Regions from separate parts of the Pseudoalteromonas sp. SS15 genome, predicted to be linked through region 3. Evidence: predicted binding sites of a transcription regulator. Region 3 holds the regulator's gene; each other region holds the start of a gene.
What was found. Region 3 encodes sigma-54, which starts transcription at its own class of promoters, with help from an activator protein. Its sites were predicted from a motif close to GTTGGCACGNNNNTNGNNT; they were not measured.
Positions count from the first base shown of each region.

Region 1 (7,689 bases), on a different contig from region 3:
CAATTACAATCTCGAAGACCAACTTATCGAACTTTGGCAAAGCTTTTAAAAGACATGTTTGAGAAAATGGATAAGGCATTCACGAAAGAGCAGTTTTAAACTGCTCTTTTTAGTTATACAAATTTTTCAAAACAAGTCTTTTAATTAACAGGACTCGAATTTCACAGAATTGTTCACACCTTCTGATATTCGCTTAAATAAAAAGATAGGGTAATCGAGTGACTCTGTTTTTCCTTTAAAGCTTCATAGTGACTTTCTTTAAATTTCCAAGCAAATGGTGTCATTTGTATCAAGTGCTCAATAATTTCCGTTTTAATCTCAACTTGTTTCTCTAGCTCATGATGTTGGACTAATTCAAACCCTGCAGGGGTATCTGGATGTGTATGTAAGTTCACTTCAGGGTAAATTAACGATTTAAGCTCAAATAAATGTCTAGGGCCTGGGTTTACTAAAATTACTTTACCCGTTTTCTTCACCAGCCTTTGTAATTCTTGTTCAAAAACGGGGGCGAATACGGTAACAACACAGTCCATACTTTCATTTTCAAATGGCGCTTGTTTAGCAGAAGCAACACTAAAATTAGCCTTTTTATATCGCTTAGCAGCATACTTAACGGCTGATTTTGAAATATCTAGCCCGTATACAGCACATTCAGGTAATTCATTGGCAAATAAATGCGTATAAAACCCTTCGCCACAGCCTAAATCGAGTAGTGTTCTAGGAGAAGATAGGGCAATTAAATTAGCGATTTCTTGTCTTAAAAAATGGTAGTGGTCGGTTGCAAAAAACGCACGACGTGCTTGAACCATGTCTAAGTTATCACCGGGTTGCTTTGATTTTTTGTTCTGCACAGGCAGTAAATTAACATAGCCTTCTTTAGCGAAATCGAATTGGTGTTTTTTCTCGCACGACATGCTATTACCCGTTTTATTTAACGGAGCCTGACAAAGCGGACAGTGATAAATTAGCGTCATTTATCTAAGTATTCCTTATCATAAAAGGTTTTAACCCAGTGGGGTTTATAAGTAATAAGTAAAGTGATTGCCATACCATTCAACATGGCTTCGGGAAACCAAATCAGCGTTGCATAAAACAAATAGTTATCTAATAACTGTTGGAATGTGTATGCATCAATTAGCCAGTAATAAGCACCTGACGACAATATTTTGAAGGCGCCAATGCAGCCAGCGCATAAAAATGCACAGACAAAAATATAAACAAAGAAATGTCTTGGTAGCTTGCTGTAGCAAAATACAAATAGGCCGTAACTAACCAGTATAGGCAGAAGTGCAGTAAAAAGATAAAACTCGGCAAATTCAGAAGATTGAATGCTGCCAAACACAAGTAGTAAGAGACTGGTAAGTAGGGCACTTAAACTTGCTAACCGCCAACCAAGCACTAAAGTAATTGCGGTTATTCCCAATATATGGATATTTAAATAGGGCAAAATCCCCGCTTTGATTTGCCAAAGTAGCGCCAACACAACCGAGCAAGCAAGTACACCAGTTTGTCGGATAGGCTTTTGCCAAAGCGTTATATATTCGCGCTTATCGATTGTAAGTGCGAATATGATTAAGGTAACAAGCGGGGTCAGTAACATAGAGTGAGTTCTAATTAAAATTTAAACTCAGCCCAAATAGGCGCGTGATCAGAAGGCTTCTCGATACCTCTTAATTCGTAATCGATTTCACTTTCTACACATTTGGCCATCAATGATTCAGTAGCTAACACTACGTCAATGCGAAGGCCTCGGTTATCATCAAAGCCTTTTGAACGATAGTCGAACCACGAGTAACGTTCTGTTTTTTCTGGTGTTAATTCGCGGAAAGTATCTTTAAATCCCCAATCCATTAACGTCGCAAGCCATTCGCGCTCTTCGGGTTGGAATGAACACTTGCCCGTTTTAAGCCAACGTTTCTTATTTGGCTCACCAATACCGATATCTAAATCAACCGGTGAGATATTGATATCACCCATTACAATGACATTTTCTTCAGGCGTGTGATTTTCATTTAAGTGTGTCATTAAGTCTTTATAAAACTGACGCTTGTATGGGAATTTGGTTTCATGGTTTATGTTATCACCTTGAGGGAAGTAGCCATTATGAATGATCACATCTTCACCTTTATCATTCTCAAATACACCTGAAATCATACGCTTTTGAGACTCTTCTGTATCAGTCGAAAACCCTTTTTTGATTGATTTAGCTGGTTTCTTCGACATCAATGCGACACCATAATGCGCCTTTTGACCATGGAAATAAACGTGGTAGCCCATAGCTTCTACATCTTCAACCGGAAACGCTTCATCGTGAACTTTAATTTCCTGTAAACCAATTACGTCCGGTTGATGTTTGTCGATTAATGCTTGCAATTGATGAAGACGAGCACGAAGGCCATTAATGTTAAATGAGATTACTTTCATAATTTGCGCTTATAGTTCTATGTAATTTATGTACCATTTTAACATTGAAAGGGAGTTGCGAAAGCCCGAGATAGCAATTTAAATTATCTATCACCTTTTTCGATTTGGGAGATATGTTATTTATTAGTCAATACACTCAAATTTTGGTGAGAAAGTAACCTAGCTAGAAATGCTAACTGAATTAGTACATTGAATTTTAATGACTTTATTTCTGGTTCGGTTATTGCTTTAAATTTAAAAAATGCAATTTTAATGGTACAACTTATTGAATGCTTAAGTTGAACCAGTCACTCACTTATATCAATCAGCTTAATTAAGTGTTACTGCAGATTGGTATTACATAGTAGGGAAATAACATGAGCGTCGTATTAGAAGATAGACCTATTGAACAAGTCAGAGAAGAAGTAATAGATAACCTAATTTATAACTATAGCCATGGTGTTATTTCCGCAGAGGCATTTGAAAGACGTTTAGACAAAGCAATGAGTACACAAGTTCATGCTGAAATCGTCGCCTTAACAGCAGATCTTACTATGCAAGCTGACGAGAAATATACGGCGCAAAAAGATGCGAGCTTAAATATTAATTACGGACAAAAGTCTGCAGGTGACAAGCTAGATATTAAAACGGTTTTAGGAAACAGTTCGCGAACTGGTAAATGGGCGGTGCCTAAAGAGATAAACTTACTAAATGTTTTAGGTTCTACAACATTAGATTTTTCTGACGCGGTATTCGAACATCAAGAAGTCACCGTCAACGTAAACTGTGTACTTGGCTCAGAGAAAATTTTAATCCCCGAAGGCGTAAATGTGATCTGTGAGGCGTTTTGTATTCTAGGTAATGTAGAAAATAAAGCGCCATCTATTGCGCCAAAACAAGCACCGACTATAAAGGTTAAAGGCAAACTGTGGTTAGGCTCAGTTGACGTTGAAATTAAGCGCACAATTAAAGAAAAATTTGTGAGCTTTGCCAATGAACTCAAATCATTATTTGATGATGGCAGTTATGGTAAATATAAATAAACAGGGTTCAAAAGGGCACGCTTAAACATGCCCTTTTTATTATGCTTTTTGATCAGTAAATTTTAAGAAGAAAATCAAATTCGCGATAAACCACAAGTCTTTTATTAAAAAGTGACCTGTCGTGGACAAAATTGTCGATGAAGAAACGGCCCCCGGGGTTGTAGCTAAAAATGTTTGTGTCATGACAAAAACTGCAAGTGACATTAACACGCCAATCCAAAGTACTTTTTTGTTATATATGGCTGCAATTAAAAGTGCGACAGCTAACAAATCATAAACACCAATTAAATTCGAGGCAGTTTGTAAATCCCAAACAGCATACATCCAAGACATAAATGGTGAAGTTTGCAGTAAGTCTTCGATCCCTTGTGCTTCTATCAAGGTAAACTTCATACCTCCGATCCAAACGAGTACCACCAAAACTGGGAATATCGCTATCCACTGCATTACATGATTAGAAAGGTTTGGGTTAAGTAGACAGATGCCAATTGAAAGTAACGCAAAATACTTAATGACGCCTTGGCCTGCTCCGATGACAGGAAACCCGCCCATGCTTTCAATCCACATACCCGTTGAAAAAAGGCTTAGTAAAGGCACTACAGACACAATAATGAGTAAAGATGCTAAAGTCGGTTTTGCTTTTTCAAAGTACATAGAAAGTATCGAAAATACAGCAAGTAAAGAAAAGCATAAAGCAGCCAATATATTAGCAATTTCATAACTTAGGAATGAGTTTAAGCCAAAAAAATTGACTGTTTTTTCGATATGCCTATGACTACCCATCAGTAACATACTCGTGCTCATCAATAAACTTGATAATCCAACGAGTAAAAGCGCCACCTTGGTACTGCAATACAACTTTTTCATTTAACAACCTTTTTAATTGGGAATACGCAATAAGACCGAGATAAAGAAAATTTCTTTCATTTTATAAATATCTTTTATCGAAAACTGTTTCTTTTGTCATTTTAAGCAACCAAAATAACACCGCACTTAAACACGGGAATTTTAAATGATCAAAACACTTTTTTATTGTGTCTTATTGCTTATAGCCATACCCAGTATCGCTAAGCAACAAACTGTCGTTCTTATCTCACTTGATGGTTTTCGGTGGGATTATATTGAAAAACATAACGCTCAAAATATTAAACGCATCGCTGATAGCGGTGTTCGAGCCACTAAAATGTGGCCTGTATATCCAAGTAAAACCTTTCCAAATCATATATCCATAATTACCGGCTTACTACCGGTCAATCACGGTATTATCGACAATAAGTTCTGTGATAAACAAAGAGGTGATTGTTATAAGATGGGTAAAGGGCAAGGTGATAGTACTTGGCTCAATGGTATACCTTTATGGAATCTAGCAAAAATGCAAGGGCTTAAATCAGCTGCCTATTTCTGGCCTGAATCTGATGCGCGTTTTAATGGCATGACCCCTGACTATTACTATCATTACTCTAAACATAGTGATTACCAAACGCGTATCGACCAAATGGTTGAGTGGTTAAAGTTACCAAAGGAACAAAGACCAAGTTTTGTTGCAGGGTATTTTTCATTAGTCGATAGTATGGGTCATGACTTTGGACCTGATAGCAAAGAAGTCTATGATGCCGTGCAAACAATGGATAAGCTAATCGGGCAGTTTAATGAGCGCTTAAAAAAGTTGCCTCATGATGTGAACTTAGTGCTGGTGGCAGACCATGGTATGTCTTCATTGAAAGAAGACAAAACAATCTCGATTAACAGCCTGAATATTCCAAAAGCTTGGACGGTGAAAAATACAGGTCCAAGAGTACTTATTTATGCGAATAATACTTCAATTGAAGATATAAATGTTGCAAAACAAAAACTCCGTCTTATTTCGAACAACCGCTATGCAGTGCTAGATGATACGATTTTAAAGCAACGTCATTACTATGGCACTCCGAGGATCCCTGATATTATTCTAGAAACTAAAGCCCCGAGTGTCTTTAGCCTTGATGGCAAACTAGATTATAAAGGTAGTCACGGATTTGCAAATACAGATGATATGGCTGCTATGTTTGTAGCAACCGGACCTGCTTTTAAAAAGGGCTATCAAATTAAAGAAATGAGTAATTTAGAAATATACCCAACAATAGCTAAAATACTGGGTTTAGTGCTTATACAAAATGTAGATTCAAATGGTGAAACACTTCTAAAAGCGCTAAACGAATGATTAAAATAAAATTCGGAAACTAAAATTTTAAATAAAAAGAGTAACCATGAGGTTACTCTTTTTTGGTTGGAAACTTTTTATCACCATTGTTTTGTTTGAAGCTTGCTGATTGAGAGTGACTTTTATCTAGTTTATTCAAATGAGACACAGGCTCAGCCAAAGCCGAGGTTGAGCCAAAACATAAAACTAAACTAAAAATCTTTTTATACGCTGATGCAAACATAACAATTCCCTGAGCCTAAGCTACTTTTGATATGTTTTAATTTTAGCAATGATGAGCAGAAAAGTGTGTGTCGAAGTGTAGCCAAATGTAAGAGAATGTAAGACCAGTTAATCTGGCCTTACATTTACAGAATAACTAATTTATAAGTTATTTTTTCCTGCTAAGTCTAGGAAGAATGCATACTCTAGAGCAGTATCATGTAAGCGTTTGAAGCGACCTGATGCACCACCGTGACCCGCTTCCATATCTACTTTAAACAATAACTTATTGTCGTTTGTCTTATAGTCGCGCAGTTTTGCTACCCACTTTGCAGGCTCAAAGTACTGTACTTGAGAATCATGTAGGCCAGTCGTTACAAGAATATGAGGGTAATCTTGTTTCTTAACTTGATCATAAGGCGAATAGCTTAGCATGTAGTCGTAATAAGCTTTGTCGTTTGGGTTACCCCATTCGTCATATTCACCGGTAGTAAGTGGAATGCTTTCATCAAGCATAGTTGTAACTACGTCGACAAAAGGAACATGTGCAGCAATGCCTTTATATAAATCAGGTGCTTGGTTGATCACCGCACCCATTAACAGACCGCCAGCACTGCCACCTACAGCGTAAACTTGATCTTTATGGCCATAACCTTGCTCAACAAGCTGTTTTGTTACGTCTACAAAATCATTAAAGGTATTTTGCTTGGTCAGCTTTTTACCATCTTCATACCATGGACGGCCTAGCATTTGTGAACCACGGATATGTGCAATAGCAAAAACAAACCCTCGGTCTAGCAAGCTAAGTCGATTGCTAGAGAAGCTTGGATCCATCGTTGCCCCATAAGAGCCATAACCGTATTGATATAATGGGTTTGTACCATCTTTCTTGAACTTGTCTTTACGGTAAACTAAAGAAACAGGTACCTTTACACCGTCTCTCGCAGTAACAAAAATACGCTCAGAAGCGTAGTTTTCTACTTTGAAATCACCCAGTACTTTATTTTGTTTGAGAATATTTGGTTCACCTGACTCAAGGTTGAAATCGTAGTGAGTTCCTGGGGTAGTCATACTGGTGTAATAAATACGGATTGAGTCATTGTCTAATTCGTTATTGCCATATAAATATGCAGCAAATGCGTCATCATTAAATTTAAGTGCTTTTTCACTGCCATCTTTAAGAGAACGAACGATTACTTTTACCTGACCCATTTTACGTTCCTGATAAACAAGGTGGTTATCAAAAAGTTCGATACCTTCTAATTTAACTGCTGGGCGGTGTGCAATGACTTCTTGCCATTTAGATTTATCACCTAAATCTTTTTCGTTAACTTGCATTAGTTTGAAGTTAACCGCATTTAAATTGGTTAAAATATAATAGATGTCGTTATGTTTCGAAACACTATATTCAAGACCTTTCTCACGGGGAATAAAGCGTTTGGCCTCTGCTTTACTATCATTTGCGTCTATAAAAGACATGCCAGAAGACTCGGTACTTGAATGGTAAATGACAACATTTGAACCATCTTTCGTTTTACCTATGTAGGTATAGTAAGTATTGTCTGCTTCTTCGTAGATCAGTTCATCTGCTGATTGCGGTGTTCCTAACTTATGGCGGTATACTTGATAGCCTAATAATGTTTGCGGATCTTTCTTAACATAGTAGAAATGTTCATTATCGTTAGCCCACACAACACTCGCTTGCGCGCCTTCAATTTTATCGTCTAAAAGTTTGCCAGTTTTTAGGTCTTTAACTTGAATAGTATAAATTCTGCGACTGACTGTGTCTTCACCATAAGCGAGTAGTTGGTCATTTGGACTCGCAGATAAGCCTGATGCACT
Region 1 is NZ_JBMMUD010000005.1:3,342-11,030, reverse strand. It holds gene yfbV (terminus macrodomain insulation protein YfbV) at 1-99, shown strand, start outside; gene rlmA (23S rRNA (guanine(745)-N(1))-methyltransferase) at 174-974, opposite strand; gene AAEU28_RS11265 (energy-coupling factor ABC transporter permease) at 971-1,600, opposite strand; gene xthA (exodeoxyribonuclease III) at 1,615-2,424, opposite strand; gene AAEU28_RS11255 (DUF1707 SHOCT-like domain-containing protein) at 2,781-3,446, shown strand; gene AAEU28_RS11250 (DUF417 family protein) at 3,486-4,313, opposite strand; gene AAEU28_RS11245 (alkaline phosphatase family protein) at 4,459-5,646, shown strand; gene AAEU28_RS11240 (hypothetical protein) at 5,699-5,869, opposite strand; gene AAEU28_RS11235 (S9 family peptidase) at 6,010-7,689, opposite strand, start outside.
Region 1: AAEU28_RS11255 (DUF1707 SHOCT-like domain-containing protein) is a predicted target of sigma-54. The motif match lies at 2,635-2,653, and genes of this name have one in related genera.

Region 2 (7,689 bases), on a different contig from region 3:
TATGGTTGAAGGTTGGTACGGGGTTAAAAAAGTAGAAAATTTACTTTGGTCCTTAAGCGATACCATCACGCCAAAAGACAATGTCACTGAGTTTAACCAAGCCATGATGGATTTAGGTGCTAGCCTTTGTTCACGCAGTAATTTTAATTGTGAAGCGTGTCCGTTAGTAAGTCAGTGCCAAGCTTATGCAAACAACCAAGTTAAAGCTTTCCCGAACTCTAAACCGAAGAAAGAAAAGCCAAAAAAGCAGGCGTATCATTTGATAATTAACGCAGATAACAAGGTGCTAATGGAAAAGCGCCCAAGCTCGGGCATTTGGGGCGGATTGTTTGGCTTCTTTGAGTTTGAGTCATTGCAAGAAGTAGAGACTTTTATTGCTCAGCAGGGGCTAAACGGAAAAGTACAATCCATAGAATCATTTGTGCATATTTTTACTCACTTTGAACTGACGATACATCCGCAAATTTTAAAGTTAGATACTATTCCAGATTGTGTTCATGACAATCCGCTTATCTGGTTTGACTTAGCAGAGCATCCAGAGGTTGGGCTTGCAGCACCAACGAAAAAGTTAGTTAAACTCCTAGGCACAATGGGGTAGACTAACGTCATTAATCGAGCATTTAATTAGGTGATGAATTATGGCACGCACAGTGTTTTGTCAGAAATTACAAAAAGAGGCTGAAGGCCTTGCTTTTCAACTTTACCCTGGTGAAGTGGGTGAAAAGATTTTCAATAATATCTCTAAAGAAGCTTGGCAACAGTGGCAGCATAAGCAAACTATGCTGATCAATGAAAAGCACCTAAACATGATGGACCCAGATCACCGTCAGTTGCTAGAAGAGCAAATGGTCGGTTTCTTATTTGAGGGTAAAGAAGTAGAAATCGAAGGCTATCGCCCGCCTGAGAAATAATCTTCGTAATCTTTATCTAAATTTAAAAAGCCCCGCAAACTTGAGTTTGCGGGGCTTTTTATTTGTTTCTTACTTTTGATGCTTTTTGCAATTAGTGAAGAATACGCGCTCTGATTGTGCCTTCAACTGCACTTAGCTCTTTTAGGGCCACTTCAGAATGGTCGGTATCTACATCAATAACGACGTAACCAATTTTGTCGTCGGTTTGTAGGTACTGAGCAGCAATGTTGATGCCGTGTTGAGCAAATGCTTGGTTAATTTGCGTAAGTACACCCGGGCGGTTGACGTGAACGTGCAATAAGCGGCTACGATTAGCAAGCTCAGGTAGCGATACTTCAGGGAAGTTAACAGCGCTTAATGTAGAGCCGTTATCTGAGTATTTAGCCAGTTTACCCGCGACTTCAATACCAATATTTTCTTGCGCTTCTTGTGTCGAACCACCAACGTGTGGGGTTAATATCACATTATCAAATTCGCGCAGTGGAGAAACAAACTCTTCGTCGTTAGATTTTGGCTCTACCGGGAATACGTCGATTGCAGCACCAGCTAGCTTTTTATCTCTTAGAGATTCTGATAGTGCATCGATGTCGACCACCGTACCGCGAGAAGCGTTAATTAAAATCGCACCTTGCTTCATCACTTCAAGCTCAGCCATGCCGATAAGATTCTTAGTCGATGGTGTTTCAGGAACGTGCAAGCTTACTACATCGGCGCGCTGTAAAAGTTGCGTTAGGTTTTGAATTTGTTGTGCATTACCTAAGGTAAGTTTGTCTTCTATGTCGTAAAACTCGACTTTCATGCCGATGTTTTCGGCCATAATACCAAGCTGAGTGCCGATGTGACCGTAACCAATAATACCTAAGGTTTTACCACGGGCTTCATAAGAGCCAACTGCTGATTTAAACCACTCACCACGGTGAGCCATGGCGTTACGCTGCGGAATACCACGTAGTAATAAAAGAATTTCACCTAGTACGAGCTCTGCTACTGAACGTGTATTTGAGAAAGGCGCGTTAAATACCGCAATACCACGCTCTTTAGTCGCTTGCAGGTCAACTTGGTTTGTACCAATACAAAAGCAACCTACCGCAACTAGTTTTTCTGCAGCTTCAATGACGCGCTGATTAAGATGGGTACGCGAGCGAATACCCACAAAGTGAACGTCTGAAATACGTTCGATGAGTTCATCTTCAGGTAAGGAAGTCTTAACATAATCAATGTTGCTATACCCATTACGCTTAAGAGTTTCAACAGCGCTTTGGTGTACGCCCTCTAACAACAGTATTTTGATCTTTTCTTTTGCTAAAGAAACCTTACTCATGACTCATTCCTATTTTACAATTTTAGGACCTTCTGGTGTCCCTGTGATAACGATGTCTGCGCCGCGCTCAGCAAATAAGCCGTTAGTAACTACGCCGACGATTTGGTTAATTTGTTGTTCAAGCTGCTTTGCATCGTTGATCTCTAAACCATGAACATCCAAGATCACATTACCGTTGTCAGTGATCACGCCCTGACGGTAAACCGGATCGCCACCTAGTTTAAGAAGTTCTCTTGCCACATAACTGCGTGCCATAGGGATAACCTCAACTGGCAGTGGGAATGCACCCAAAGTCTCTACATGTTTGGTGTTATCAACAATACAAATAAACTTATCAGCTACTGCCGCTACAATTTTTTCACGGGTTAATGCTGCGCCACCGCCTTTGATCATGTCATTTTGTGCATTGATCTCATCAGCGCCGTCAACATACACGTCTAGCTTAGCCACATCGTTTAACTCGTAAACTTCAATGCCTAGTGCTTTTAACTTTTCAGTAGAAGCCTCTGAGCTAGATACTGCGCCTTTAATGTCATCTTTAATGCTGCCTAACGCATCAATAAAATGATTTACCGTAGAGCCTGTACCAACACCTACAATCGTGCCTTCTTCTACAAACTCTAGTGCAGCCCACGCCGCTGCTTTTTTCATTTCGTCTTGAGTCATTTCAGTTCCAAGGTTGTTGTCAAAAGTTGTCAACGCAAGTATACCGAAAACGTAGGCAAAGTGACGTGTTTTAAGCGTTTAACGTTGAAGTTTTACCACTGGTAAAACTTCGTCGGTGTTAAAATCTGCTGTAAAGGCACATCCCATGCTTCTATTGGTAAGCTTTCTACTTTCTGACAATCATGAGCAAGGCCTATTAACTTAGGCTTCTCACGTTGTTCAGCATAGTGCTTTGCCAATGTTCTATCGTAGTAGCCGCCGCCCATTCCAAGTCGATTACCTTGCTCATCAAATGCAACTAAGGGCATTAGCAAAATATCTAATTCAGGAAGCGGGCAAATTTGGCTGCAATTCAGCTTAGGTTCCAAGATAGCATAGCGATTAGCCACCATGGGTGAGTTTTCTTCATATTGCTGAAATAGCAATGAGGCGCCGTTGAAAGGGTGAATTATAGGTAGGTAAACTTGATGTTTTTTAACTCTAAGCTCTTGAATTAGCTTGTTTGTTTTGAGTTCGCCATCATTACTTAGATAGAGCCCTATTTTGGCCTTTTGAGGGAGGGTGATGTGTTGAGAAAAATTAATAGTTAAATTTTCTTCAGCTTGATTTTGAAATGATGAGGTTAGATTTCTTCTAGCTTCGCGCACTTTTTTTCTAATTTCGGTGCGCGATATTTTTGAATCGTGAATTTTACTCATGTTAAAAAGCGACTAGTTCAGGGAAAGCAAGTGCGATAGCTAATATAATCAACAGAATGATGAGCACAACACCAAGACCATATTGCACTTTTTTACTGCGTTTAGGGGGAGGAGTAAGCTCAAGTTCATCAAAAAGGTCGTCTTCTTGCCAATCATCTTCGACTTTATTTTCTTTCACGATCTCTTGTGAAGGTAAACGTTGCTCTAATTCTTCTAAGCGTTCTTCGATTCGAATAAGGCTAGACGTAATGTAATCAAGGGCTTCTAGAATACGTTCATCTTTAGAATTTTGAATTGAGCTGGCGCTATTTGCATTGCTCTCAGCTGATTGCAGCTTGGCATGCAAACCGAAGCTGGCCAATAACTTTACTTGTTTAAGGCATTTGGCTTTTTCGCTGGGGGCAAATAAAGATTTGCCTTGCGTGAACGCTGTGATTTTTTGCGGCGTTGTTTTAAGTTTTAAGCTGAGCTGCTCGATGGCGGCTGATTCACTCACGCTGCTATCGAAGCCGGCAAATACAACACGGTATTTGTCAGTCATGGAAACATCCTTAAATTCGCTAATGCTTTGAGTATACCCAAATTTTAAAGACATGCGAATGAAGGTATGGCTTTATGATGGCCTTATAAGCAAGATATAAGGCCATGGTATAAGTTTTTAATACTTAGCTGATTTGCCATTCGGTAGGGCGTTTTGAATAAATTCACGTAAGTCTTGATTTGATTGTTCTAAATCAGCACGACGTAAATACATCATATGACCTGAGCGATAACCTTTAAAGCTTAAACGGTCGCGCATTTTTGCACTTGGGTCGAGTTGCCACATCGTATATTTTGCATCGAAATAATTGGTTGCACCGTCATAGTATCCTGCTTGCACTAACACATTAAGGTATGGGTTTTGCGCCATGGCTAAACGTAGTTGCTCACCGGTGTTGTTATTACTGCGATCCCATGGATGAACCGAGCCAAACATATTGTATTTAATGTCGGTTTTGTAGTTTAGCTCTTCACGTAGATAGTAATTAATGGCTGGTGTGAAAGAATGCAACCATGAGGTTAGCTCCGGCCAGTAATCAGGTCTGCTGCCCGCATCACGTTTGTCGATACCTAAATAACGAGAGTCTAAGCGGCCAAGTGTTTGACCTCTGTCTCTTAGCAGCTCTTTCCAAAAAGCGCTGGTTGGAATATCTAAATTGTTCTGAGCGACAAAGGTTTCTGATAAACCACTAAACTTAGCAACTTGCTTAATTGCTTGTTGCTTTTCAGCATCGCTGATAAATGCACCTTTTGCCAATGCTGGTAGGTATTGGTTAATGGTGTAAGTTTCAACTTCGTCTAATACATCTAATAAGTCTTTATTTTGTAGCTCAGGTGCTAAAGCTTTGTGGTACCAAGCCGCCGCCGCATAGTAAGGTAAGCGATTTGCAGCTTTTACAGGGCCTTGGCGTTTAATACCAATGTCGGTAGGCGAAACCAGTACTACGCCATTTAAGTACATCCATTGGCTATTTTGTAGCTCATGAGCAAGGCCTGATACACGTGTAGTACCATAGCTTTCACCTATTAAAAACTTAGGCGATAAAAAGCGGTTGTTGCGATTCACAAAAGTGTTTAGCCATTCAGCGAGGTATTTGATATCAGCATTAACGCCAAAGAAACGTTTTTTCTGCTCTGCCTTACTAGGCATTTTTCCATCTTTGTTTGGTAAAACGCGCGAATAGCCTGTATTCACAGGGTTTACGAAAACGATGTCAGCGACGTCTAAAACTGAGTAAGGGTTAGTTTGTACACCGTACGGTTGAACCGGGTAGCCTTCAGTATCGATATTTAAAGTTTTAGGGCCAGTGTAAGCAATATGCATCCACACTGACGCAGAACCAGGACCACCATTGAATGAGATTAGTAGTGGGCGCTTACTCAAGTCTTTAACATCGCTTTTCTTGTAGTAGGTGTAATGCAAAGTGGCGATCGGGTGACCTTCCTCATCCCATACTGGCTGAGTCCCTGTGGTCGCAGTGTAATTAATTCTCTCACCAAGAATTTTAGTTTTATGTTTTGTGACAACTTGGTTGTCTATGTCGATTTGGCGGCTATGTTCACTTGCATTAACCGTTTGACCGATCAGCAATGCTGCACTGATGATGATGGTTTTTAGTTTCATTAGTTTATCTCCTCCGAAGCTAAATAATGTTCTGCTCTTACTGAATATGCAAAGTTTATGAGTCCAAGTATGGGCAAATTGAGATGGGTGTAAAAATGATTGAAATTTATGCACCAGCTCAGTTCAATTTGCATAACTACGCACTTAATTGGTGCATTTTATCTAATTTTAAATGTTCTTAAATTGTTAACTTTATGTATTTTTTAAAGTTTTAATTTTGGTATAGAGCTTGATTATTCATTGCCAACATAACGCATCACAATGTCGAAGGGGGCAATATGAAAATGATCAGCGCTATCATCAAGCCATTCAAACTTGATGAAGTCAGAGAAGCATTATCGGAGCTAGGTGTAGAAGGCATGACTGTTGTTGACGTAAAGGGTTTTGGTCGTCAACGCGGTCACACTGAGCTTTACCGAGGTGCAGAATATCAAGTTGATTTTATTCCAAAAATCAAAGTTGAAATCGCAACACAAAGCGAAAACGCAGAGCGTATTGTTAACACCTTAAGTGAAGTCGCTCGCACCGGAAAAATCGGTGACGGTAAGATTTTTGTGTATGACCTAGACCAAATTGTACGTATCCGTACTGGTGAATTCGACGAAGAAGCGATTTAGGAGCAATAACAATGGAAAACAGCATCATAGAACTCAAGTTCTCTTTAAATACTTTTTACTTTCTGATCTCTGGCGTATTGGTTATGTGGATGGCTGCGGGCTTTGCCATGCTTGAAGCGGGTTTAGTTCGCTCAAAAAACACCACTGAAATTCTAACAAAAAACATCGCGCTCTATGCCATCGCTTGTACTATGTTCTTGCTGGTGGGTTACAACATTATGTACGTCGATAATACAGCCGGTGGCATAGTGCCGAATTTTGGCGCGCTCATTGGTAGTGCCGCAGATGATGCAACTCATGCATTAGAAGCTGATTTCTTCTTCCAAGTTGTCTTTGTGGCAACGGCAATGTCAATTGTATCGGGTGCAGTTGCGGAGCGAATGAAGCTTTGGGCTTTCTTAGCATTCACTGTTGTTTTAACTGGTTTAATTTACCCAATTGAAGGCTTCTGGACTTGGGGTGGTGGCTTCTTATCTGAAATGGGCTTTGTGGATTTTGCAGGTTCTGCGATTGTTCATGGTGCTGGTGCGGCAGCGGCATTAGCGGGCGTATTACTTCTAGGTGCTCGTAAAGGTAAATATGGTAAGAACGGTGAAGTTTATCCAATTCCTGGTTCAAATATGCCACTTGCAACACTAGGTACATTTATTTTGTGGATGGGCTGGTTTGGTTTTAATGGTGGTTCGCAACTATTCATTGCAGATAAAGCAAATGCGGTTGCTGTGAGTCAAATTTTAGTGAATACCAATGCTGCGGCAGCGGCTGGTGCGATTGCTGCACTACTAGTTTGTAAAGTGCTTTGGGGTAAAGCAGATCTCACTATGATTTTAAATGGTGCTTTAGCAGGTCTAGTTGTAATCACAGCAGAGCCAGCTTCGCCATCACCGACTCTGGCAGTACTGCTGGGTGCATTAGGTGGGTCACTGGTGGTATTCAGTATCGTGTTCCTTGATAAGGCAAAGATTGATGACCCGGTAGGTGCGATTTCTGTACACGGCACCTGTGGCGCATTAGGTATCATGTTAGTACCACTTTCAAATGGTGATGCGAACTTTGTTACACAGTTAATTGGTTTAGTCAGTATCTTTGCTTTTGTATTCATCGCTTCTTACATTGTATGGGCCATCTTAAAGTCAACAATGGGTATTCGAGTTGGCGAAGAAGAAGAATTGTCAGGTATGGACCAACATGACTGTGGCGTTGATGCTTACCCTGAGTTTGTTACGGTTCGCGGTCAATAGTTGTCAAAGTTTCAATTTGCACACAGTGAGTGAAGAACAAATATCAGAAGTATCGAGTTAAGATTTACTGA
Region 2 is NZ_JBMMUD010000002.1:440,093-447,781, reverse strand. It holds gene mutY (A/G-specific adenine glycosylase) at 1-598, shown strand, start outside; gene AAEU28_RS06325 (oxidative damage protection protein) at 639-911, shown strand; gene serA (phosphoglycerate dehydrogenase) at 1,003-2,232, opposite strand; gene rpiA (ribose-5-phosphate isomerase RpiA) at 2,242-2,898, opposite strand; gene AAEU28_RS06310 (5-formyltetrahydrofolate cyclo-ligase) at 2,991-3,596, opposite strand; gene AAEU28_RS06305 (hypothetical protein) at 3,598-4,137, opposite strand; gene AAEU28_RS06300 (S10 family peptidase) at 4,255-5,760, opposite strand; gene AAEU28_RS06295 (P-II family nitrogen regulator) at 6,039-6,377, shown strand; gene AAEU28_RS06290 (ammonium transporter) at 6,389-7,618, shown strand.
Region 2: AAEU28_RS06295 (P-II family nitrogen regulator) is a predicted target of sigma-54. The motif match lies at 5,977-5,995, and genes of this name have one in related genera.

Region 3 (7,689 bases):
GCTCGTTAATTAAGCTGTCACCATTATTGATTAACTCAGTTCTGGTTGATTCAATCTTGTTAAGTAAAACATCGGCTTGATTGTTTTTGTTCAGCATTAACTCAATAGCAGCCTCAATGTCGGCGACATTGTCTGTAAGGCGGAGTGTTTTACTGATGTAGTTAATGTGGCGGCGATACGCTTCAGATTTCGCTCTGATCTTGTCAGCAACAACCATGGCTTCTATAAGGTCATCGCTTAGCGGTAACTTATCACGCTGCTTTTTACTCATAGCTGCTAAATCGATAGCTAGTTGTTGGTACTGCTGTGCGTCACGTTTTAGCTCGCTTTTTGAAACGTAAATAATTTCTTCTTCAATAACGGGTTTCTTTTTCTTAGCCATGGTGCGGAGTTTCTATAAAAATTTTGCGGATTATAACAATTATACGTCATAAATGCTGTGCCTTGATAAGGCGAAGTCGAATATGTGTGTTAGCATTTAGATATTAAAGGTGTTTTTAGAGAGCATAACTATGAAATCTGAGCAGCAAAGTGCGATTTTTACTCAAATAGATGAAGTCAAACAGGCCGTATCAGAGGCGTTGTCCCACGCAACAAAACTTGGTGCAACAGCAGCAGAAGCCGCAATGTCGAGCACTTCAGGCTTGTCTGTGAGTACGCGCATGGGTGAGGTAGAGACCATTGAGTTTAACCAAGATGGCGGCTTGGGGATCAGTGTTTATGTGGGTAATCATAAAGGCTCTGCATCAACCGCTGACCTGAGCCCTAAAGCGCTTCGCTCTGTGGTTGAAAAAGCCATTGATATTGCGAAGTTTACTTCGGACGACCCTTGTAATGGGGTGGCTGATAAAGCGCTGCTTGAGATGTCTCCGCCAGATTTAGACTTGTATCACCCTTGGGAGGTAACACCAGAGCAGGGTGTTGATATGTGTATTGAAGCTGAAAAAGCAGCATTAGAGTTTGATGAGCGTATTGTTAACTCAGATGGTGCGAGTTTCTCTAGTCATGAAGGCTTACGAGTTTATGGTAATACCCACGGTTTTTTAGCGGGCTTCCCGAGAACACGTCACAGTTTAAGTACCATGGTGATTGGTCAAGATGGCGAGCAAATGCAGCGCGATCATGCTTATACCCTCAGTCGTGAGCAATCAGGTTTAAAATCTGCAGAGTCTGTCGGTCTTGAAGCGGCTGAGTCAACCATTGCTCGTTTGAATAGTAGAAAAATTGCCACCATGAAGACACCTGTGGTGTTTCGAGCGGATGTTGCGAATAGTTTGTTTGGGCATTTGGTTTCAGCAATTGGTGGTGGAGCGTTATATCGTAAGTCGAGTTTCTTGCTAGATTCTTTGGGAAAGCAAATTTTTAATGGCAGAGTAAATGTGTCAGAGCGCCCACATTTATTGAAAGGGTTAGCGTCTAGCCCATTTGATAGTGAAGGGGTAAAAACGCTGGATCGTGAAATCATTCATGGTGGCGAGTTGCAAACCTATTTACTTGCAAGTTACGCAGCAAGAAAAATGGGTATGACAGCCACAGGCCATGCTGGCGGTATTCATAATTGGTTAGTACAGCAGACGCACGATGATCTAAAGGCTGTTCTTAAAGAAATGGGGACTGGCTTATTAGTCACTGAGCTAATGGGGCAAGGTGTGAATACAGTAACGGGAGATTACTCTCGAGGCGCAGCAGGTTTTTGGGTTGAGCAGGGCGAGATCCAATATCCAGTAAGTGAGATCACCATTGCGGGCAATCTAAAAGATATGTTTATGGAAATACAGGCCATTGGTGGAGATATTGAAGCGCGTGGCAGTGTGCAAACGGGCTCGATATTAATTGAGTCAATGCAGGTTGCTGGCGAATAGCCTATTAGCTTTTATTAAAGTAAAAGCCCGCGAAACTGAGCGGGCTTTTTTGTGTCTGAAGTGGGCTAAACTAAGAACCAGGTCGCTGTCCCTAAGAAAGCAAAGATACCAACAATATCTGTGACTGTGGTGAGTACCACACTGCCCGCAAGGGCAGGATCTATGTTCATACGCTTTAAGATAATTGGGATACTGGCACCGGCAATGCCGGCTGCAAGTAAGTTCATGAACATAGCAAAGGCGATCACGCCACCGAGTACGAAATCCCATTGCCATATGGCAACAACACCGGCGATTAGAATAGACCAAAGCACACCGTTTAATGCTCCGATGGCAAGCTCTTTACCAAGCAAGAACTTCTGGTTGGTGTTGTTGATATGGCCAAGGGCAATACCACGAATAACGAGTGTTAGGGTTTGGCTGCCAGCCACCCCACCCATACTCGGTACAATGCCATTAAGCACCGCTAAAATAGGCAGTATATCTAGGGTACTTTCGAAAAAGCTGGCGACAAAGGCGGCAAGCAAAGCCGTTAGAAGGTTAATGCCAAGCCAGATAGATCGTCGCTGGCTACTTTTCAAAACCGGTGCGAAGGTATCTTCTTCGTCATCTAGACCCGCCATGCTTAACATGCTGTGTTCGGCATCTTCACGAATAACGTCTACGATGTCATCGATGGTGATACGACCAAGCAGTTGCAAGTTATCATCAACAACCGCTGCTGAAATCCAGTTATGACGTTCGAATAGTTGCGCCACGTCACTTTCATCCATAGAAACGGGGATGGTCTCTTTCTCATCATCCATGAGTTCTGCAACCACTTTATCGGGTGAGTTCGTTAAAAGGGTTGCGACAGGCAGCGCTCCGATAAACTGATTTTCTTTATCGACGACATATAAATCATCGGTACCATCGGGTAACTCTCCTCGCAGACGTAAATAACGTAATACCACGTCGAGCGTCACATCAGGCCTAATGGTGACTGTATCGGTGCTCATTAGTGCACCTGCAGAGCGTTCTTGATAAGAAAGCGCCTGGGTTGCCCTTGCTCTATCTTGAGCGTCCATTGCGCCGACAACGTCTTGGTAGACGTCTTCAGGTAAGCTTCTTAGAACTTCACCTAAGTCATCGTCATCCATATCCTCAGTTGCGGCTGCAATGAGTTCTGGATCCATTTGGTTGATAATGCCAATACGAACGTCTTCAGATAGCTCTTCGAGTACATCACCTTGAATATCAGGGTCAACTAATTGCCATAGCTGAGTACGCACTTTGTGCGGAGAAGATTCAAGGAGTAATGCGGTGTCGCAGGGGGGAGTTTCAGCCAGAATACGCCTAACCTGAACAAACTGACCATTGTTTATTGCGTGCGTTACTTGTTGTAATTGTTGCAACGTATAGTCTTGTTCTAAGGCTTCTGGCATAGGCAATCCATTTATTAGGTGGTGTGCACCGAGAATAAAGGTTTAGGCAGTTACTGTGAGCGCCTAAAAAGAGTGCCTTAAGTTTAACGTAATTTTTGCAGAGTTACCAAGTGCTTGGTTACTCATCTTCATGAAATTTTTGTGCAATTAATTCGCCAATGGCGGATAGTGCGGGCTCGGCATCTGGGCCTTCACAGCAAACTCGAAGCTGCTTGCCATGACTGCTTTCAAGCATGAGCAAAGCGAGTACACTGTCACCAGGCGCTTCCTTGTCATCTTGATAAAGGGTGATCTGCGCATCAAATTGTTGGGCTAATTGCGCAAGCACTGTGGCTGCACGTGCATGCAGACCACACTTATTTTGGATTAGAAAAGTATCTTCTACCTTGACCATGTTCTAGTCTGCGTCTTGTTCGCGGTGACGTATTTGCACATTGTTATGAGTTTTAGCAAAGCTTTCACCAATAGTTTGTGCAAGGTAAACAGAGCGGTGTTGTCCGCCAGTACAACCAATTGCAATGGTTAAATAGCTGCGATTATTGCGCTCTAGGTGAGGCAACCAAGTCTGGACAAAGGTTTGGATCTGCCACGTAAACTTCTGCACTATGCTGTGGCTTGCTAAATAATCTTTAACTGGTTGATCTAACCCAGTAAGCGGTTTTAGTTCTGGTTCCCAATGCGGGTTTGGTAAAAAGCGCGCATCAAATACATAATCGGCTTGCTTAGGGATACCATGTTTAAAACCAAAAGATAAGAAAGTAATAATAAGTTGCTTATCTTTTTTGCCAAGGATCTGCTCTCGAATGGTTTCTGCTAGCTGATGCACACTTAAATCTGTCGTATCGAGCAAAACATCAGCTCGTGTGATTAATACATCGAGTAACTTCTTTTCTTCTTTAATTGCTAAATCAAGCGGCAGGTTATTTAAAGAAAGCGGATGTAATCGGCGCGTTTCTGAAAAGCGTTTGATCAGTGCTTGGTCATCACTGTCTAAATAGAACAGCGTGGGATTTGCAAAGCCTGGTAAGTATTCAAGAATATCATTAAATTCTTGTTGCTCTTTTGGCAGGTTACGAACGTCGATACTGACGGCTATCTTGTCATAGTTATCAGAAACACTTCTGACCAAAGATGGTAGGAGATTTACTGGAATATTATCAACACAATAATAACCAAGGTCTTCCAATACCCTTAAGGCAACGGACTTGCCCGACCCTGAGCGACCACTAATGATGATCAGTTCCATGGATTCCTCTCTGTTAATTAATCTTGAAGTGCAATAAGTTGATAGAGTGCGTCATCGTCTTTTGCATGACGAAGCTGCTTACAAAACTCTTTGTTGTTTAGTTTATCAGCAATTGCAGCTAAGGTCTTTAGATGTTCTGCATTATTACCTTCAGGTACAAGCATTGCCAAGAGAATATCGACAGGTCGGTTGTCTATTGCGTCAAAATCAATACCGCTTTGATTGGTCACTAAAATAGCAAAAATAGTATCAATGCCTGCTAGGCGGCCATGAGGAATAGCAATACCTTTGCCTATGCCTGTACTGCCTAACTTTTCTCGCGTTAGGAATGCATCTAATATTTCGTGGGCGTTATGTTCTGGAAGGTGTTGGCTCGCTAATTCACTGATGTACTCAAGCGCACGTTTTTTGCTATTAAAAAGGACCGCAGCTTTACTGCAGTCCTTGTTGATAATCGAGCTAAGTTTCATGGTTAGTGTCGAGTTAATTTCTCTTTGTGTTTGATAACTTGGCGATCGAGTTTATCAACGAGTTTATCAATGGCTGCGTACATATCAGAGTGTTCATCTGAAGCGAAAATTTCACCGCCATTTAAATGAACGGTAGCTTCGGCTTTTTGTACCAGCTTCTCAACATCTAAGATCACGTGAACGTTATTAATGTGATCAAAATGCCTTTCTAGCTTTGCAAACTTCGTGTTTACATAGTCTCTTAATGAATCTGTAATTTCTACGTGACGACCAGTTAAATTTAGTTGCATAAGCATTTTCCTTCTCTTGGTTTACGTCTTAAATCAAGCTCTTACGCTGATTTGACGGTGGAATAGAGAGTGACTCGCGGTATTTTGCAATTGTACGACGTGCCACTTTGATTCCCTGTTCTGCCAATATATCTGCAATTTTGCTGTCGCTCAATGGCTTAGCGGTATTTTCTGCAGCAATTAGCTTTTTGATCAATGCTCTAATCGCAGTCGATGAGCATTCACCTCCGTTTTCAGTGCTTACGTGGCTTGAGAAGAAGTACTTCAACTCAAAAATGCCACGGGGTGTATGCATGTACTTCTGAGTGGTGACACGAGAAATGGTAGACTCGTGCATCTCGACCATCTCAGCAACATCATTCAAAACCATAGGCTTCATTGCCTCAGGTCCATGTTCAAAGAATGCCTGTTGTTGTTGCACAATGCAATTGGTAACTTTCATTAAAGTGTCATTACGGCTTTCTAAGCTCTTAATAAACCATTTTGCTTCTTGTAGGTGAGAGCGAATGAATTGGCTGTCAGTGCTTGATTTTACTGAGCGTGACATTGCCGCATAATGATCATTAACCCTAATTTTAGGCATACATTCAGGGTTTAGCTCAACAACCCAGCGACCTTTTACTTTTTTCACCGACACATCAGGAATAACATACTCAGATTCTTCACGAATAATGCTGGCGGCAGGTTTAGGGTTAAGGCTGTGAATGAGAGTCATCACTTCTTTTAACTCAGGCTCTTTGAGCTTGGTCTTTTTCATGATGGTGCGGTAATCACGGCTGGCCAATAGATCAATATGCTCGCTTAACACCATTTTTGTTTCAGCTATAAAAGGCGTGTCTGCATCAAACTGATTGAGTTGAATGCATAAGCATTCTTGTAATGAGCGAGCTGCAATACCAACAGGGTCAAAGAGTTGAATACGCTTTAATACAGCTTCTACTTCATCGAGTTCAATTAACTCTTCGTCATTGCCTTCATTAATACTTTCTAGGAGTTCTTCGGTACTAACAGTAAGTAAGCCTGCATCATCAACGGCTTCAACAATGGCAACGGCAATGGCTTTATCGGTTGGACTGAATGGCGTGAGTTCTAATTGCCACATTAAATATTCGTGTAATGTTTCAGTGGTCTCACCCTGATAAACAGTTTCGTCTTCAGGCATTGGGCCGCTACTGGTGCTCGGTGCTGCACTCATGTACTCGTCCCATGTCACATCCATAGCGAGATCGTCACTGACCGTGTCTTTACTCAGTGCGGCATCGCTATCGAGTTCGTAATCGCTGGTCGGTTCATCACCGTGACCATCATCAGCAGAATTAGAGAGTTGCTCGCTAGCATCAGTGTCTTTGGTCGCTTTGTCTGAATCATTGCCATCAGTATTTGGCTCTAATTCCGATTCATCTACTTCGAGTAAAGGGTTGCTATCCAGCGCTTCTTGGATCTCTTGCTGTAGATCTAGTGTGCTCAATTGCAGCAAGCGAATTGCTTGTTGCAATTGTGGTGTCATGGTTAGTTGCTGCCCCATGCGCAGCTGTAGCGATTGCCTCATGTATTTCTAACAATCCTTTTTGTTATTTGGATTATGTCTTGCTTTAACTATAGACGGAATTGTTCACCTAGGTAGACGTCTCTCACGGTTTGATCAGCTAAAACTGATTCAGGCGTACCTGACGCGATTAATTCACCATGTGAAACAATATAAGCTTTCTCACAAACATCAAGGGTTTCTCTTACGTTATGATCTGTAATGAGAACACCAATGCCGCGGTTTTTTAAATGCTCAACAATTTTCTTTATATCTAACACCGAAATCGGATCAACGCCAGCAAAAGGCTCATCTAAAAGAATAAATTTAGGGTTTGCGGCTAAAGCGCGAGCAATTTCAACTCGGCGACGCTCACCACCTGATAAAGCCATGCCCTGACTGTCCCGAATATGTTGAATATTAAACTCATCCAGTAAGTCGTCTAAAGTTTGCTCTCTTTGTACTTTATTGAGGTCTTTGCGCGTCTCTAAAATTGCCATTAAGTTTTGATAAACAGTTAACTTTCTGAAGATGGAAGACTCTTGAGGCAGATAACCAATGCCCATGCGTGCTCTACTGTGCATAGGTAGCAAAGTGATATCTTTATCATCTATGGTGACTTTACCTTTATCGCTAGGCACAAGACCAACGATCATGTAAAAACTGGTGGTTTTACCTGCGCCATTTGGACCGAGAAGACCAACAATGCTCCCAGCTTCCACACTCAAACTGACATTTTTTACGACTTGGCGGCCTTTATAGCTTTTTGCTAAGGCTGTGGCAGTTAACACACTCATGCTCATTGACCTTGTTCAGGGTTAGACTTTGATGCCTTTTTCTCTGGCACTAAAATCGTGTGTACACGTTGTTTG
Region 3 is NZ_JBMMUD010000009.1:91,669-99,357, forward strand. It holds gene yjgA (ribosome biogenesis factor YjgA) at 1-382, opposite strand, end outside; gene pmbA (metalloprotease PmbA) at 513-1,862, shown strand; gene mgtE (magnesium transporter) at 1,928-3,286, opposite strand; gene AAEU28_RS17285 (HPr family phosphocarrier protein) at 3,405-3,680, opposite strand; gene rapZ (RNase adapter RapZ) at 3,684-4,532, opposite strand; gene ptsN (PTS IIA-like nitrogen regulatory protein PtsN) at 4,550-5,002, opposite strand; gene hpf (ribosome hibernation promoting factor) at 5,005-5,292, opposite strand; gene AAEU28_RS17305 (RNA polymerase factor sigma-54) at 5,321-6,841, opposite strand; gene lptB (LPS export ABC transporter ATP-binding protein) at 6,889-7,614, opposite strand; gene lptA (lipopolysaccharide transport periplasmic protein LptA) at 7,617-7,689, opposite strand, start outside.